Regions from separate parts of the Mucilaginibacter inviolabilis genome, predicted to be linked through region 1. Evidence: riboswitches for the same ligand, from Rfam matches in the RefSeq annotation. Region 1 holds a riboswitch; each other region holds the start of a gene.

Region 1 (5,532 bases):
TCGGTGTGTTTATAGGTAAGCGCCCGCTCTTTGGGCAAAACACGTAGTTTACCCACTTGCGGCATCACCGAAACATAGCCGTAATCACCCATCCAAACGGTAGGCTGGTGAGTGGCCGTGAACCCAATAACCTTGCTATCCTCGTAGTGGTAAACCATATAGCTCATTTTGTTTTCACGGCTTTGAGCTACAAAATTGGTCATGGCAAAGGGTACGTTTACGCAGGGCATAGTACCGCCACCGCCATTGCCCGCCTCAAAATCCCTGGCAAAGCCTTTTAAAGAGGTGCCAATTATCGGATCAACGTAATCAACCTCATCCAGTTGTTTTTTAGGAGCTGTGGTTTGAGCGAAATTATCCGCGTAAACAAAAGTTAGTAAGCCTAACAGATAAATGCTACGTTTTAATTGCATAGTTTGCAGAAGGTATAATTGGTGAATGATCTGCTTACAGATCCAAAACAAATCTCTCATTTTTAAGATCACATTTCTCAAAAACGTTTGAAATATTTACTTAATCGTTTTCCTGATTTTTTGTTTGATGATGATCATGTTTTATTGCATGCCTCGCTTCAAAAACTTTTTAAATCTTGAATTTTAACATTTTCCAGATCAAGAACAGCGCAAAAAGGGCTAAAAGCCAATCGAAAAAATCTCATTCTAATCCATTTTAACAAATTTCTATCCGCTTTTTAATGGTTTTGAAAATTTTAAAAAGTAGCAGATAATTGGTATTCAAATAACGACATACCAAAAGGTCGGTTTTTTATTTGGTTTCCTCCTTACAAAACGGCCCGGTTCCCTAAACAAGAGAACCGGGCCGTTGCCTGATATACGGTATATTAATTTGGGGGATAGAGCAAATTAATCCAGTCATGCCGAACTTGTTTCGGCACCCCACAAGTAAGGGCTATAACATGCTGGCTAAACTGTCCTGTGGGATCCTGAAACGAGTTCAGGATGACTTCTCCCATGCCCCTGAGGTTGTTTCTAAACCAGTTTTATACCTCAGGGTCCTCTGTGAGAGACCCTGAGGGGACAGTAACGACATACCAAACAAAAATCTCGATCATACGCCAAATCAAAACCATGTCATTGCGAGCGCAGCGCGGCAATCTCATCGCGTTCTTATCGGTATAAACAGCTACGAGATTGCTTCGTCGTTCCTCCTCGCAATGACATGGTTTTGATTGCTATTTCTTCCCTCTCTTTCCGGCGAAGCCGAAGAGAGGGCCGGCGAGCGCAGCGATGCCGGGGGGAGTCTCCCCTATCCTTTTGCCACCAAATTGTAAGAAATAAGCGAAAATTATCAATTTTATATAAAGTCTATGGAATTAGTAGAATTATTTATATGTTTGCACCCGAAATCGTTCTTTATTTCATTTTCCAATTATCCAGAAAGACTGAGGGAAAGGCCCTGTGATGTCTTAGCAACCTGTACAGATTGTTATAAAGGTGCTAATTCCTATCTGCAATAACTTGCAGAAAAGATAATGATATGTCCACACACTCACAGCTATAGGCTGTTCTGCTATCCTCTCCTATTCTTTCTGTTTAATTGAAATATGTTATTTTTTTATTGCTCGCTTAATTATAGCAGGCCCTATTTAATAAATTCAATGAACAACAAATTTTTACTCATAGTTTTTATCTTCCTGTTTACCGGTATTGCAGCCCGTGCGCAATCGGCTCAGGCTGTTGACTCTGCCAATATCGACCGTGGTTACCTGGTAAAAGTTGGCGAACAGGCCCCGGATGATTTTGAACTGGTGCTCACTAACGGTACCAAAACAACCTTAAAACAGTTACGCGGCAAAGTAGTGATACTACAATTTACCGCCAGCTGGTGCAGCGTGTGCCGCCAGGAAATGCCCCATTTACAAAAAGACATTTGGGAAGCTTACAAAGACAAAGGCCTGGTATTAATTGGGGTCGATCGTGATGAGCCTCTGCAAAAAGTACAGAAATTTCACCGGGACATGAAGATTACCTATGATCTGGCGCTTGATCCCGAAGCCAATATTTTTGGAAAGTTTGCTAATAAGAAAAGCGGCGTTACCCGTAATGTGGTGATCGATCGTGATGGGCGCATCGTTTACCTCACCCGCTTGTATGATCAGCAGGAATTCGCTTCTATGGTTAAAGCGGTTGATGCTTTGGTGAACAATAAAACGGCATCAGTAAACTAAATAACAAAGTAAGAATCCTCTGATTCTGCTATAACAACATGCTATATCGATTTAACCAGCAATCACAAAGCACATGAAAACAAATTACATACTTTTAAACAACACTTCTATTTTGAACATTTACACTTTAATATCTGCTTCTACCCCTATGTCATCTATGCAAAACAAGTGTTGCTGCTGTTAAACTACAGCGTTGTTTAGGTCGGTCAGGCTTTTATCTTCAACAACACAGCAAAATCCAACAATCAAAACTTTTACAGTTTAACGAAATGGCATAAACCACCTGATCACCCGATCGGCGGATGGCTAAGCCTTTAATTTTCAGGATACTGTATGGTATCGTTAACATTCACAATCTATTACCATGTTTAAAAATTACAAACTACTACTGGCAATACTATTGCCTTTTATCATCATCCAAACGGTTGCGGCGCAATCTGTTAAAATAAGCGGGGTGGTGACCGCCAAGTCAGACGGGCTCCCCTTACCCGGCGTAAGTGTTTCTGTTAAAGGAACAACCAACGGCGTACAAACCAGCAGCGATGGCAGGTTTAGCCTAAGCGCCAAAGTGAATGATGTGATCAGAATAACTTACATCGGTTTTACCACTAAAGAAATACCGGTTACCGGGACCGAAACATCGCTCCATATTATACTGGATGAACAGGCTAACGCTTTGAACGAGGTTGTGGTAACCGCGCTCAATATCTCAAAAGATAAAAAATCACTGGGTTATGCTGTACAGGGTTTAAAATCAAAAGATATATCGGAAGCTAAGGAAACCAACCTGGTAAATGCGCTGGCAGGTAAAATAGCCGGTGTAAACGTAACCAACAGCCAGGGCGATATGGGATCATCACGTATCATTATCCGGGGTGAAACTTCAGTAGCCGGAAATAACCAACCGCTGTTTGTGGTTGACGGTTTGCCGGTTGATAATACCCAGCAATTAGGTGTAGGTGGCTCAAGGGATTTTGCCAACCCTATTTCGGATATTAACTCCGAGGATATTGAATCCATTTCGGTACTCAAGGGGCCAAACGCGGCAGCGCTTTATGGTTCACGTGCCGCGGCCGGTGTTATCCTCATCAAAACAAAAACCGGTAAAGGCGCCAAAGGTCTGGGTGTTACCATCAATTCCAACACTTCGTTCTCCAACTTATTGGGTTTACCTAAATATCAAAACGAATACGGACAAGGTTCCAATGGTAAATTCAGCTATGTGGATGGTAAAGGCGGCGGCGTTAATGATGGTGTTGACGAAAGCTGGGGCCCGGCTTTGAATGGTCAGTTGATACCACAGTTTAACTCCAATGGCACACCCGTACCTTTTATAGCACATCCTGACAATGTAAAAGATTTCTTTTTAACTGGTGTTACGCTTAATAATGGTATATCACTGGCCAGTTCGGGCGATAAATATGATTTTCGACTGTCATACAACAACCTGCACCAAACGGGCGTAATTCCTAATACCGAGCAAGGCCGTAATTCATTCTTGTTAAATGCCACTTATAAAATTACACCCAAGTTAACTTTAACAACCATTGCCAACTATATTAAGGATGACGCCGCTAATTTACCAGGTGCCGGCGGCAAACGTGCTACCAGTACCATGCTGCAGTTTACCTGGTTTGGTCGTCAGGTTGATATCAGCCAGTTAAAAAACTACCGCGATGCCAATGGCAATACTTTTAACTGGAATAACAGCTATTACAGCAACCCGTACTTCCAGGCTTATGAAAATACAGTGGGACAAACCCGCAACCGTTTTATTGGTAGCGCGGAGTTAAATTATAAAATTATCGATGGCCTGTCGGCAAATTTCCGTACCGGTACCGATTATTATAATGACCGCCGTAAAATCAGGATAGCTTATGGTACCAATGGTACGCCATTCGGCTCATACGAAGAAGATGCATATGATTTTTCTGAAACCAATACCGAAGGCAGGTTGCAATACACCAAAAAGCTGAATGACGATTTCTCGCTCGACGCGTTAATTGGTGGTAACATCCGGGCCAACTCCTTAGAGAATAACGATCAGAAAGCGCCTAAATTAGCGGTAAGCGGCTTGTATACTTTAAGCAACTCCCGTGATCCGCTCATATCATCAAACACTTTTAGTAAATATAAAACATACAGCTACTTTGCTTCGGGGCAAATCGGTTTTAGAAATTACGCTTTTATCAACGTTACAGCCCGCAATGACTGGTCGTCTACCCTTCCGGCATCCAGCTTATCTTATTTTTATCCTTCTGTTAATGGTAGCTTGGTGCTATCAGAAGCGCTGGATATTAAGAGCGATATATTAAGCTACTTAAAACTACGCGGCGGATGGTCAAAAGTGGGCAAAGCGACCGATCCGTATCAGCTCATCAATACTTATGATTTTACTGCTCCATTTAATGCTAATCCGCAGCAAAGCGCAAACAATGTTGATCTGAACCCTAATTTGAAGCCTGAAACCACCACCTCGGCCGAAGCTGGTTTTGAACTGGGCTTTTTTAATGACAGGATCCGTTTAGATGCAAGTGTTTACAACACCAATAGTAACAACCAGATATTAAAAGTTAATGTGAGCCCAACTACGGGATATAATCAAAAACTCATCAATGGCGGTACTATTAATAACAAAGGTTTAGAGGTACAATTAGGTTTGACACCGGTAAAACTGAAAGATTTTAGCTGGGATATCAATGTAAATTACTCCCGTAATAAGAGCAAAGTGGTTTCGCTGGATAAAGAAGGTCGCCTGCAAAGTTATATCTTAGGATCTGATAATACTGTACAGGTACTGGCAGCGGTTGGGCAACCTTATGGCGCTATTTATGGTAACGCGTTTCAGCGTAATGCCAGCGGCCAGGTAATTGTAAATGCCGATGGAACACCTGCCATTAATCCCACTATACAATACTTAGGCAAGTTTACACCAAACTGGTTAGGTAGCATCAATAACAGCTTTACTTATAAAGGTATCAATTTAAGCGTTTTGATAGATGCACACATTGGTGGTTCTATTTTCTCAGGAACAAATCAAACAGGTACCAATACGGGCATCCTGGCATCTACCCTGCCGGGCCGTGGTACAGCTAATGGCGGTATAAGCTATTACTATCCGGGCAATAATACATCAGGCACCGCGGTGCAGGTAAACGGCAATGCCCCAGCCGGCGTAACGGTATACAATGATGGTATAATTTACAATGGCGTAAAGGCCGATGGCAGTAAAAACACTACCATTTTACCGGCACAAGCATACTATAAATCCTTAACCAATGCCGACGAGCCATTTGTTTACAGTGCTACCTATATTAAATTAAGGGAAATAAAATTGGGCTATA
Region 2 (5,532 bases), 1.3 Mb from region 1:
CAGGCGAGCTGTACGCAGGCGCAGAGGGTGAAGTTTGTTGACTACCATTTAAATTAGGATCGGTAAAGCTGGTTTGCGGATCTTTCAGATTTACGGCATTTCCCTGGTTTATGGCTGATGGCGAAATTCCGCCCCCACCAATGGTACTGGGCGGAATAGATTGATTAGGGGCAGCAGGAGCTTCAAAGGAATTAATATCAGGCAGCTCGCCCAAAAGGGACTGACTTTGCGGGGTAAATGCCGGAGAATGACTGAAGAAACCTGTTGGACCGGCTTTAAAAAGCTGATTGGCCAACTGTTCCAGTTCCTGTGCGCTGGGTATATTGTCTGGATTAATATTTATACTCATGATAGTTACCTAAATCAACATCTTCTAAAACAGCAATGGCATCATCAACTAAAACAGCCAGGGAGCAATAAAGCGAAACCAGATAAGAAGCGATGGCTTTATTGTTGATACCCATAAAACGCACGGATAAACCGGGCGATTGTTCTCCGGGAAGACCTGGCTGGTAAAGCCCTACCACACCCTGCCTGCTTTCGCCAGTACGTAGAAGAATGATCTTCGATTTATTATTGACAATAGGTAATTTATCAGATGGAATAAGCGGTATACCTCTCCAGGTAATAAATTGCGAGCCAAAAAGCGATACTGTTGGCGGCGGTACGCCCCGGCGGGTACATTCGCGACCAAACGCCGCAATGGCCAGTGGATGCAGCAAGAAAAATCCTGGTTCTTTCCAAACTTTGGTTATCAGTTCATCCAGATCATCGGGAGTAGGAGGGCCGAGCCTTGTTTTAATTTTTTGAGATGGGGCAATACTGCTCAGTAAACCATATTCAGGATTGTTGATCAGTTCGCTCTCTTGTCTTTCCTTAACTATTTCAATAGTAAGGCGCAGTTGCTCGCTGATCTGATTATAAGGTTTGCTGTACAGGTCAGAAACACGTGTATGTACATCCAGCACCGTGTTAACAGCGCTTAGGTTATACTCACGTGGATTTTCTTCATAGTCAACAAAAGTTGATGGAAGCTCGCGTTCATCACGCGATGAGCAATCAACCTCTACATTGTTGGCATCAACAACCTTATTTAACCGGTAAACGCCAGATTCAACAGGGATCCAGTTTAATAAATGTGTTAACCATCGTGGTGTAATGGTTGACAATTGCGGAACGGTACGTGTTGCTACTGCTAACTGTCTGGCAGCTACATCGCCAAGGGCTGTTTGTTTTGGTTTTTGATCGGGCATTTTTTTGATGGTAAATAATTATCTTAAAGAATGATTGATGAGGAGCTGTTTAATCAATGGCTACCTGCTTTGCAATGATAAGAAATAAAATATATTAAATCTATAGGATTTATAGATTTAATTATATATTTGCCACATCAGTTCTTTAATACTTATCGAGATAAGACGGAGGGAAAGGCCCCATGAAGTCTTGGCAACCTGTACAAAATTTATAAGATGTAAAAGGTGCTAATTCCTGCTCCTGCTAAAGGGGAAAGATAAGAAGCTACAGGTTTATATAAATATCTCTACAGCTCTGTCCCCGGTAAGTTTTATAGAATACAAATTGATAACTGAAAAATTATAACCTGGCTATAAATGAAAACCTATCAAACCTTAATCAGTGCCTATCATGCAGATATGCATTGTTGTTGCTAACAATTGAAGCGTTCAGCAATAAAATAAACCTACATCTTCAGCACATTACCCCGAATGAAAAAACTATTACTAGTATTCTTAACATATATCATCAGCACGGTTTCTTATGCACAGATCCTGGCACCTGTAAAATGGTCGTACGGGGCAAAGAAGATCGATAACGAGCAAGCTATTGTATTTATAAAGGCAACCATTGATAAAGGCTGGCATATTTACTCACAACATCTTGCCGATGGCGGACCGATAAGTACTTCTTTTAAATTTACCAAAAGCGATAATTATATACTAAATGGCAATACCTCAGAGCCTAAAGCAGTAAATAAGTATGAAAAAGCCTTTAGCATGAATGTGCAGTACTTTGAACAGTCGGTTACGTTTCAACAAAAAATAAAGCTTAAAAGCGGGCAGGCATCGGTTAATGGTACCGTAAATTATATGGTATGCAGCGATAAGCAATGTTTGCCGCCCGAGGAGGTTGAGTTTAGTATCCCGGTAAAATAAAAAAGCGTAATACTTAAATTAATATAGTTTAACAGATCAATCGCCACCAACTGAGCTGTTAAATGGATAGCAAAACTGAAGGTTATCTAAACCACCTATTTTGCGTCCGGCTTATACAACAAATACCATGAATCTGAAAATGAATTCTCTCACTAACGCTCACATACAGAATGGTGGCATCCTTTTCTGTTGTTACCAGTATTGTTAATTCGCACAGTTCATCCCGGAAATTGATCCTGAAATAAGATCAACATCCTGGCTGTACTAAGTGCGTTGCTTTGCTATGGTGGTAAAACAGGCGTGTGCTGTACAGTCCAGGATGTTGATTATATTAAAAATTGAACTAAACTAAAAATATTATACTAAATCTATAGATTTACTTGTAATTATAAAAATTGTTATTATCTTTACAGCATTCTAATTAACCCCACCATTAATTAGTTGATTTATAAAGACGAAGGGAGAGGAAGTCTCGATGATCTTCAGCAACTTTTCAGCTTGAAATAAGTGCTAAACTTTTTTCTGAAATTTTTTTAGAAATATAAATTAACTATTGTCATGAAAACATTAAAGTATCTACAATCTTATGTGCGACCAGCATCAGCCTTGCGATGTTGCAGTATTCAGTTTGCCTTTTGGTTTTAAGCATTAACAGCTAAAATTTTTTTGTGTGCTTTTTCCGGTCTTTAACAGGGCCATGGGATTGTTGTGCCCAAATCTCAAATCCGGCAATTATCATAGTAAAACTTCCAATAACTAAATTTTATAAAAATATGAACATTCACAATTATTTAACTAAAGCAAAATGCCTGTCATTAGGTTTGCTGATCAGCGGCGCAACGTTAGCTGCGGATAAAAATCCTCCCTCCAAATTTATTAAAGAAGGTGTTTGGCGAGGTGTATTTACAGTAAGTGAATCGCAGGTACCCTTTAATTTTGAACTAAAAGGTAAAGATGCCGAACACGCCGTATTTACGCTGATCAATGGTTCGCGCCGTGATAATTTCCATGTGAAAGCAATAGGCAAAGATTCTGTTTACATAAAAATGAATACCTATGATGCGGCTTTAGTAGCTAAAATTGAAGACGATGGTAAAATAAGTGGCGAATACCGTAGCCTGGTACCCGGTTTCAGAGGCAACTCACTGCCTTTTACTGCCGAATACGGTAAAAGCTATCGCTTTGTGGAACCTGGTAAAGATGTTGTCCCAAAGGCAGATCTTTCCGGTAAATGGGAAATCAAGACCTATAGTAAGGAAGCCGTCCCTGCATCTATCGCCATTTTAAAACAAAAAGGTAATAAACTTACTGGGGTTGTGATGACCGTAGTAGGTGACACCCGTGAGCTGGAAGGTACTGTTCAAGGCGACGAGTTTGCCCTGAGCGGCTTTACAGGCCCAAGTCCGTTTATTATCAAAGGAAAAATCAATCCCGATGGTACCATTAGCGGAGAAGAAGGCTTTGGGATCTACAAAAATCTGAAGTTTGATGCCGCCAAAAATGAAACAGTGGAATTGCCCGATCCTTATAAGCTTACATTTTTAAAAGAAGGCTATAAAAAGCTTGATTTCTCTTTCCCGGGTATCGACGGTAAACCCGTGTCGCTGAGCGATAATAAGTACAAAGGAAAAGTGGTGATTGTAGAGATTATAGGTACGTGGTGCCCTAACTGTACAGATCAAACTGTATTCCTGTCGCCATGGTTCAATAAAAACCATAATCGTGGGGTAGAGGCTATAGCCATTGGTTTTGAACAAAAAGACAGTCTTGATTATGCCAAGTATACTTTGGGTAAACTCAAAGAAAAATACGCTATCAACTATGATATAGCTTTTGGTGGCTTGGCAGATAAAAAGCTAGTTGCTCAAAAACTCCCTGCGCTCAATAAGTTCATTGCATTCCCCACAACTATTATTATCGACAGAAATGGCGATGTGCGCGAAATATATACCGGCTATACAGGTACGGTAACCGGTAAATACCACAAGGATTATGAAAAGAAATTTAACCAGCTGCTGGATAAACTGATAGCTGAACCTGCACCTGAAAGTGCAGCAGTAAAAGATTCGGCTACACATCCGGGAAACTAACATTATTAACCTATCTATAATCAATCAAATGAAAACACTTAATCTGATTACTTCATTCAAATGCCTGACAGTAGGCTTGTTGTTTAGCGGAGCCGCCGTAGCTGCAGATATCCCACCTTCTGCAAAATTTATAAAAGAAGGTGTATGGCGTGGCGTATTTACCGTGGCCGAATCAAAAGTACCATTCAACTTTGAGTTTAAAGGTAAAGATGCCGAACATGCCGTATTTACCTTGCTTAATGGAAGCCGCCGTGATAATTTTCATGTGCAGCGTATCGGCAAAGATTCGGTATTTATAAAAATGAATACCTATGATGCTGCCCTGGTTGCCAAAATAGAAGATGACGGGACTCTGAGCGGTGAATATCGTAGCCTGGTACCTGGTTTCAGAGGCAATTCCTTGCCTTTTATAGCTGAGTATGGCAAAAGCTACCGCTTTGTTGAACCAGGTAAGGATGTAGCTCCTGCAGCTAACTTAACCGGTAAATGGGAGCTTAAAGTTTATTCAAAAGAACAGGTACCTAATAAGATAGCCATTTTAAAGCAAACAGGTAACAAGCTTACCGGTGTTATTATGCAGGTAACCGGTGATAGCCGGGAGCTGGAAGGTACCGTTCAGGGCGATGAATTTGAGCTATCAGGTTTTACCGGACCGAGTCCCAAAATCTATAAAGGAAAGATCAATGCCGATGGTACTTTAAGCGGAGAGATAGGACAGGGAATTTATGATAATACCAAGTTTGATGCCGTGAAGGATGATAAAGCCGAGTTGCCTGATCCCTACAAACTTACCTATTTGAAAGAGGGTTACAAAAAGCTCGATTTTACTTTTCCAGATTTAACAGGCAAGCCTGTATCATTAAGCGATGCCAAGTATAAAGGCAAGGTCACCATCATTGAGATTGTTGGTACCTGGTGCCCCAATTGTACAGATCAGACGGTATTTCTATCGCCTTGGTTTAACAAAAACCACAATCGAGGTGTAGAAGCCATAGCCATAGGTTTTGAGCAAAAAGACAGCTTGAAGTATGCACAGTATACCTTAGGGAAACTGAAAGAGAAATACAATATCCAGTACGATATCCTGTTTGGTGGCCTGGCCGATAAAAAGCTGGTATCGCAAAAATTACCTGCCCTGAATAAGTTTATAGCTTTCCCAACCACAATCATTATCGATCGTAAAGGTGATGTAAGGGAGATATACACAGGTTATACCGGCACGGTAACAGGCAAGTATTATGCAGATTACGAGCAGAAATTCAATAAGCTTT
Region 3 (5,532 bases), on a different contig from region 1:
CGGGTAGTAAAACATCTTTATGTTTTTCGCTGAGCGTGATTAACTGCCGAAACAGTGCCTCCGTTTCTTCAACTACCTGCTGTAGCTGGTTGCGGAAGAATAGTTTCAAATCAACCAGCACCTGATCGTTACGGGAACGGCCGCTGTGAATTTTTTTTCCGGCATCACCTATGCGTTGAGTCAATAGCATCTCCACCTGCGAGTGTACATCCTCTACCCCATCCTCAATAGTGAAGCCACCTTTTTCAATATCGGCATATATGGCTTTTAGCTCGCGCTGTACCAGGTCAAGATCGGCAGCGTCCATCAATCCTATGCTTTGCAGCATACGGGTGTGGGCCAATGATCCTAACACATCAAAGGCGGCCATTTGCTCATCAAATTCCCTGTCGCGGCCAACAGTAAAGCTCTCTACCAGTTCATTTACATTGGTAGTTTTTTGCCATAACTTACTCATGATGCAAATATGTACATTAAGGAGAAATAAACCCCAAAAAAATGAATAATCCCTAAATCTGTATTAAACCTTTTTAATATTTATAAGTCATAATTATTACCAATATTTTACAATGCTTTTAATCTTATTTAATATTAAAACATTACCTTAACCATCATTTATTACCTATGAAAAATAACATTTACCTTATTATTGCCGCTGCTTTATTGCTTAACAGCTGTTCAAAGAAAAATGATATGCCGTTTTACCCACCGCCGGCTAAGGCTGTTATAAAGGATGCAGGCACTATTGCTTTTAAAATTGCACCCCTGGCCGGTAATCAGGTGCAAATTTTTCTGCGGTATGATCAAAATCCCGCACCTTCAAAAATCATCCTGAAACAAGATACCAATACCTTACAGACTGTAACTGTATCTAAAAATAATACTAATAACTACTCGGCAATTATTAATTACGCTTTTAAACCCGGCGTTAAGTACAATTTCAAAGTGCAAACCGTTGTGACTTCAGATACTATCCGTCAATATAGTATTAATGATTATACCCATCAGTTTGTTCAGGCTTTTAATTATAAAAAACTATTGGATCTGAAACAAAGCCTAGGCCCCGAAGCACTTGACATCTCACCTTCCCGAAATTATTTATTTATAACCGACGATGTGAATAATGTGCTTTATACCAAAAGAATATCATTGAAAACTTTTGCAGTGGATGTTATCAGCGATAAATTACCATCCACCTTTATAAGAGCTGTATCAGATAATGAGTTACTTATTTACGGTGATAAAAATACAGCCAGTGTTCCACCGGTAACTATTGACCGGGGTAGCGACAGGGTTACGTTAGCTAAATACAATATAAACACGCAACAATCAACTTTTGTTGATTTTGTATCTTCGGGTTACGGCCGGATTTCCCGTATTGTCAATAACCATGTATTGGTAACCAATCCTATATTTGAAGATAAAACAGCTTCGCTTATTAATCTGGCCGATCTGTCAAAAGTGAAATATTCATTGGATAATTTTGATTTTACCCGCATAAACGAGTATAGTGCAAACCATATCCTGTATGCTAATAATTTGATTAACACTACCAATGGCTCTATGTCTACCCCGCTGAATCTTGATCAAAATTCCGGTTTAATTGATATTGATAATACTTCGGGCTATGCATTTGTGAGTTCGGCAAAGGAAAATACAGCTAAAGATATATTAACTGCCTTCAGCGTTTATAAAGATGGTTCCCCTGTATATCAATCAGCCTATACCTATGGAGACGGAACTTACCCTCCGGTGATAGCCAATATAAAAGGCGATATCTTAACTTTTTACAGAACCTTCAACTACAGTACCCAGGTACAAATAGACGGGTATTATACCTTAAATTTGAAAACTAAAGAAGTAAAACTTGTTCAGGCCGACGGTAACGGTAATCTGTATGTGGTGAGCGATTATCAGCTACAAGATGGCAGCATTATATCCGTAAGGACCGATGGTGTATATCGTATAACTCCTGCCAATTAATTTTAATCTACTGAAATTAAGACAGATAAATACAAAATTCATTAAAAGAATAAAATATTCTACTAAATCTATAGGATTTATATAAAAACAATTTTATATTTGCAGTGTCAACAACGACAAATAGTTCTTTATCACGCTTATCAAGAAAGACTGAGGGAAAGGCCCAAAGACGTCTTAGCAACCTGTACATCCGCATAATGTAAAAGGTGCTAATTCCTGCTCCGCATAGGAGAAAGATAAATAAGATCTTACCCTTCCATCTTCCATAAGTGATTTATAGTTTTTTTTAAAAAGTCGCGTGACCGAGAGGATAGGTTAAGGTCTGCAAAACCTTCTACGGCAGTTCGAATCTGCCCGCGACGTCAAATTTTCTCCCTTACTTTTATACTATTTATCGCCCTGAGATAAAATCCAGGGACTTTGATGGTGAAATCACATAACATTAAAGATAAAACATGGATGTCTCGGTGATCTCCGTCGAACCATGATGGGCAAGGCTTCTAAGGCCATAAATTCCCAATAATCTACATGGCATACAGCAAGCCTTCGGTTCCCTGCCAAATTTCAAATCGAAAAAAATTGGCTAAATCGTTATTATTTGGTATTCTTGGAATTTATGCACAACCCCGGTGCAGCTGCTTTTATCCTGTATAAACCAAACACTAATGATCGAACACAAACTCAATAACGAGATTCTAAAAACTAAACAACACTTTGAAATTCTTGATGGCTTGCGTGGTATCGCGGCCTTCGCCGTGGTAATTTTCCATTTTATGGAAATAGCCTATTCCGATTACAGTCAAAACTTTATCGGGCATGGTTTCCTTGCAGTCGATTTTTTCTTTTGTCTGTCGGGTTTTGTGATCGGGTATGCTTATGACGACCGTATTGGTAAAATGGGCATTATGGAGTTTTTTAAATCCCGGATCATCAGACTGCACCCTTTAGTTATTTTTGGCTCGGTACTGGGCCTGTTAGCGTTTCTTTTTGATCCTTTTGGCGGTCACCCGGAGCTGTACAGCGCAAGCAGGCTAATCCTGTTATTTTTAATGTCTATACTGCTTATTCCCTTCCCGGTAATGCCAGATCGTTATTTTAACCAATTCGGCTTTAACGCTCCGGCATGGTCGCTATTTTGGGAGTATATAGCCAATATTGTTTATGCTTTTGTCCTTTGCCGTGTTAATAAACGGGTATTGCTTGTGTTAGCGATATTGGCGGCAGTAGGTCTTTGTTTTGTGGCTTCTCATTCCGGAAACCTGATGGGCGGCTGGGGTAAGGGCAACTTTTGGGATGGCGGCGCCCGCATCAGCTATTCGTTTTTAGCCGGCTTATTGGTATATCGCTTTAACTGGATCATCAAAAACAAACTGGGCTTTTTAGGACTGGCGGCGCTGCTGGCTTTAGCTTTCCTGATGCCTTTCTCTACTAAATGGAACTGGCTTTCCGAAACCCTGGTAGTGCTCTTTTACTTCCCGCTATTAATAGCCTTAGGTGCAGGCGCAGCCTTAACCCAGGGGATAAAGAAATTGTGCGTATTCTGCGGAAAAATATCATACCCATTGTATATGACCCATTACTCGGTAATGTGGATGTTTGGGAAGTATTACGCTGCTCACAAACCGGGGCCTGGCCAATTGGGATTAATTATCCCGGTTTCGGCCATATTGCTGGTTGGAATAGCTTACCTGGTGATGGTGATCTATGATATACCGGTACGCAGATATCTGACAGCTAAAAGGAAGCAGGCTTAGATACTAACCATGTCCTCAACTTTCCATATACTTATAACAAACGACAGCCCGGCTCCTTTTTTAAGGATGCCGGGCTGTTTGATTTAAAGCAACAGGAGAGCCAAAAACCACTCGCTCAGTAGGCAATCAATTAACTATTAACTACTTATAACCTTATTATAAAATATAGAATGCCGCCTGTTTTTGCTGCTGGTTGTTCGTCACCATATCGGTCACTTGTGGCATTTCGTCTTTCAGCATTTGTTTCAGATCCTGCTCAATTTTCCGGCTGATGGCGGTGGTAGGAGTATCTGTCGGCATATTTTCAAATGGATCTTGCAAATGGATAGCCATTTTTTCGATCAGGAAAAATGCCGACGAAATAGCGATCACCAGCGGCACCTGTAATATGCCAAAAGACTCCATCAGGCTAAAAGGTAACAGTAGTACAAAAAACAATACTAGCCAGTGTATATACACGCTATATGTAGCCGGGAATACGGTATTCTTGATCCGCTCGCATCCACCCATGGAGTTCATAAAACTGGTCAGGGTGCCATCCATAGTTACCTGCTGGTACTCGTTAACCCAACCCAGTTTGTACAAAGTGCGCAAATCATGCCCTTGTAACTCATTTAAAGCCAGCGGCACATGATCTACATTACGAATATTCCGGACATCATCATCGCTTAAAAACGCCTCCAGGTTTTGTTTAGCATCTTGTTTACGCAGGTGGCGGCTCAAACTGTAGCACCAGGCTATCTGCCGTTTTACAATCCGTTCTTTGAGCGCCCACTTCTCGTCGCCGTCAATACTGCTGTCAACAAAGGTGAGTACCTGGCGGGTAATCGTACGGCAATCATTCACAATGCCGCCCCACAAAATACGGGCCTCCCACCAACGACCGTATGCCTGATTTGACCGGAAAGCCAGTAACAGGGATATAATAGTACCCAATATGGTAGGTACCGTTAAGGGGATGGAAACTTCTCTCAAGTCATAGTACTGATGCACCAGGTAAATAGCCGAGGCATAAATGGCCACCATGATGAGTTCTTTTTTTATTTTTCCGAATACATAGGTAACCGGGATGTTTTCTTTTAGTAGCATGATATTTAATAATTTAGGGGTTAATTACTCTTGTTCTGTTAATTCTGGCTCCTTGGCAATGAGGTTTACTATTATGCCATCTGTTTCTGTGTTGTCAAGCACCCGTTTGCCGCATTTTTCAATCAGCACTTCGGGGTCAATGCTATTTTTAAAAAGTAACTGATAGTTATCGTGCGGTGGCACAATGGCATCCACGTTATGTGCATCCAGGTAGTTATTAAAAACCGCCACGGTACTGCCATAAAAAATATCGATATGGATACGGTTGATCAGGTGACTGAAGTCTTTTTCAAGATCGCGGCAGCGGATATAAAAATTATCAGGGATCTGCCTGTACTCAGTTGAACGACGCGACAGCATCAGCAGTTCGCCTATGTTATCAGTAATCTTCAGCATGTGTACCAGCCTGATATCTACTTTTTGCGGATAGTATTGCTGAGCTATGGTTGGTATACTTTGGAGCGATTGGTAGGTAAAATCGGTGGGGATGAACAGCGTTTTCATAGTCGTAATTATTAATGGTTAAACTTGTACTGTTTTGTTTGATACAAGTGTAGCCACCAATAATTAAGATGATCTAAGAAAGTTATTAGAAATTGATTAGAGTTTTACGCCGATGCCTCTACAGGTAAAAACACCTTGATCTCGGTACCTTTACCAACGTCTGAACGAATACCTATACTCCCCCTGTGCAAACGAATAATGT

What was found. A riboswitch is a leader RNA that binds a small molecule or an ion and turns the genes downstream of it on or off. The one in region 1 is predicted to bind S-adenosylmethionine.
Region 2: another riboswitch for S-adenosylmethionine. It lies ahead of G7092_RS08035 (peroxiredoxin family protein); the one in region 1 lies ahead of G7092_RS02975 (TlpA family protein disulfide reductase).
Region 3: another riboswitch for S-adenosylmethionine. It lies ahead of G7092_RS24775 (acyltransferase family protein); the one in region 1 lies ahead of G7092_RS02975 (TlpA family protein disulfide reductase).

What each region holds. Positions count from the first base shown of each region.
Region 1 covers NZ_JAANAT010000001.1:716,800-722,331, reverse strand. Annotated here, with positions in the region: gene G7092_RS02980 (GH92 family glycosyl hydrolase) at 1-413, opposite strand, end outside; SAM riboswitch class I at 1,387-1,496, shown strand; gene G7092_RS02975 (TlpA family protein disulfide reductase) at 1,619-2,188, shown strand; gene G7092_RS02970 (SusC/RagA family TonB-linked outer membrane protein) at 2,553-5,532, shown strand, end outside.
Region 2 covers NZ_JAANAT010000001.1:2,000,366-2,005,897, reverse strand. Annotated here, with positions in the region: gene G7092_RS08050 (family 2A encapsulin nanocompartment cargo protein cysteine desulfurase) at 1-349, opposite strand, end outside; gene G7092_RS08045 (family 2A encapsulin nanocompartment shell protein) at 333-1,253, opposite strand; SAM riboswitch class I at 1,403-1,517, shown strand; gene G7092_RS08040 (protein-disulfide reductase DsbD N-terminal domain-containing protein) at 1,725-2,171, shown strand; SAM riboswitch class I at 2,615-2,719, shown strand; gene G7092_RS08035 (peroxiredoxin family protein) at 2,945-4,261, shown strand; gene G7092_RS08030 (peroxiredoxin family protein) at 4,290-5,532, shown strand, end outside.
Region 3 covers NZ_JAANAT010000004.1:287,082-292,613, reverse strand. Annotated here, with positions in the region: gene argH (argininosuccinate lyase) at 1-457, opposite strand, end outside; gene G7092_RS24780 (hypothetical protein) at 625-1,983, shown strand; SAM riboswitch class I at 2,118-2,226, shown strand; gene G7092_RS24775 (acyltransferase family protein) at 2,649-3,737, shown strand; gene G7092_RS24770 (bestrophin family protein) at 3,894-4,826, opposite strand; gene G7092_RS24765 (hypothetical protein) at 4,851-5,330, opposite strand; gene G7092_RS24760 (HAMP domain-containing sensor histidine kinase) at 5,435-5,532, opposite strand, start outside.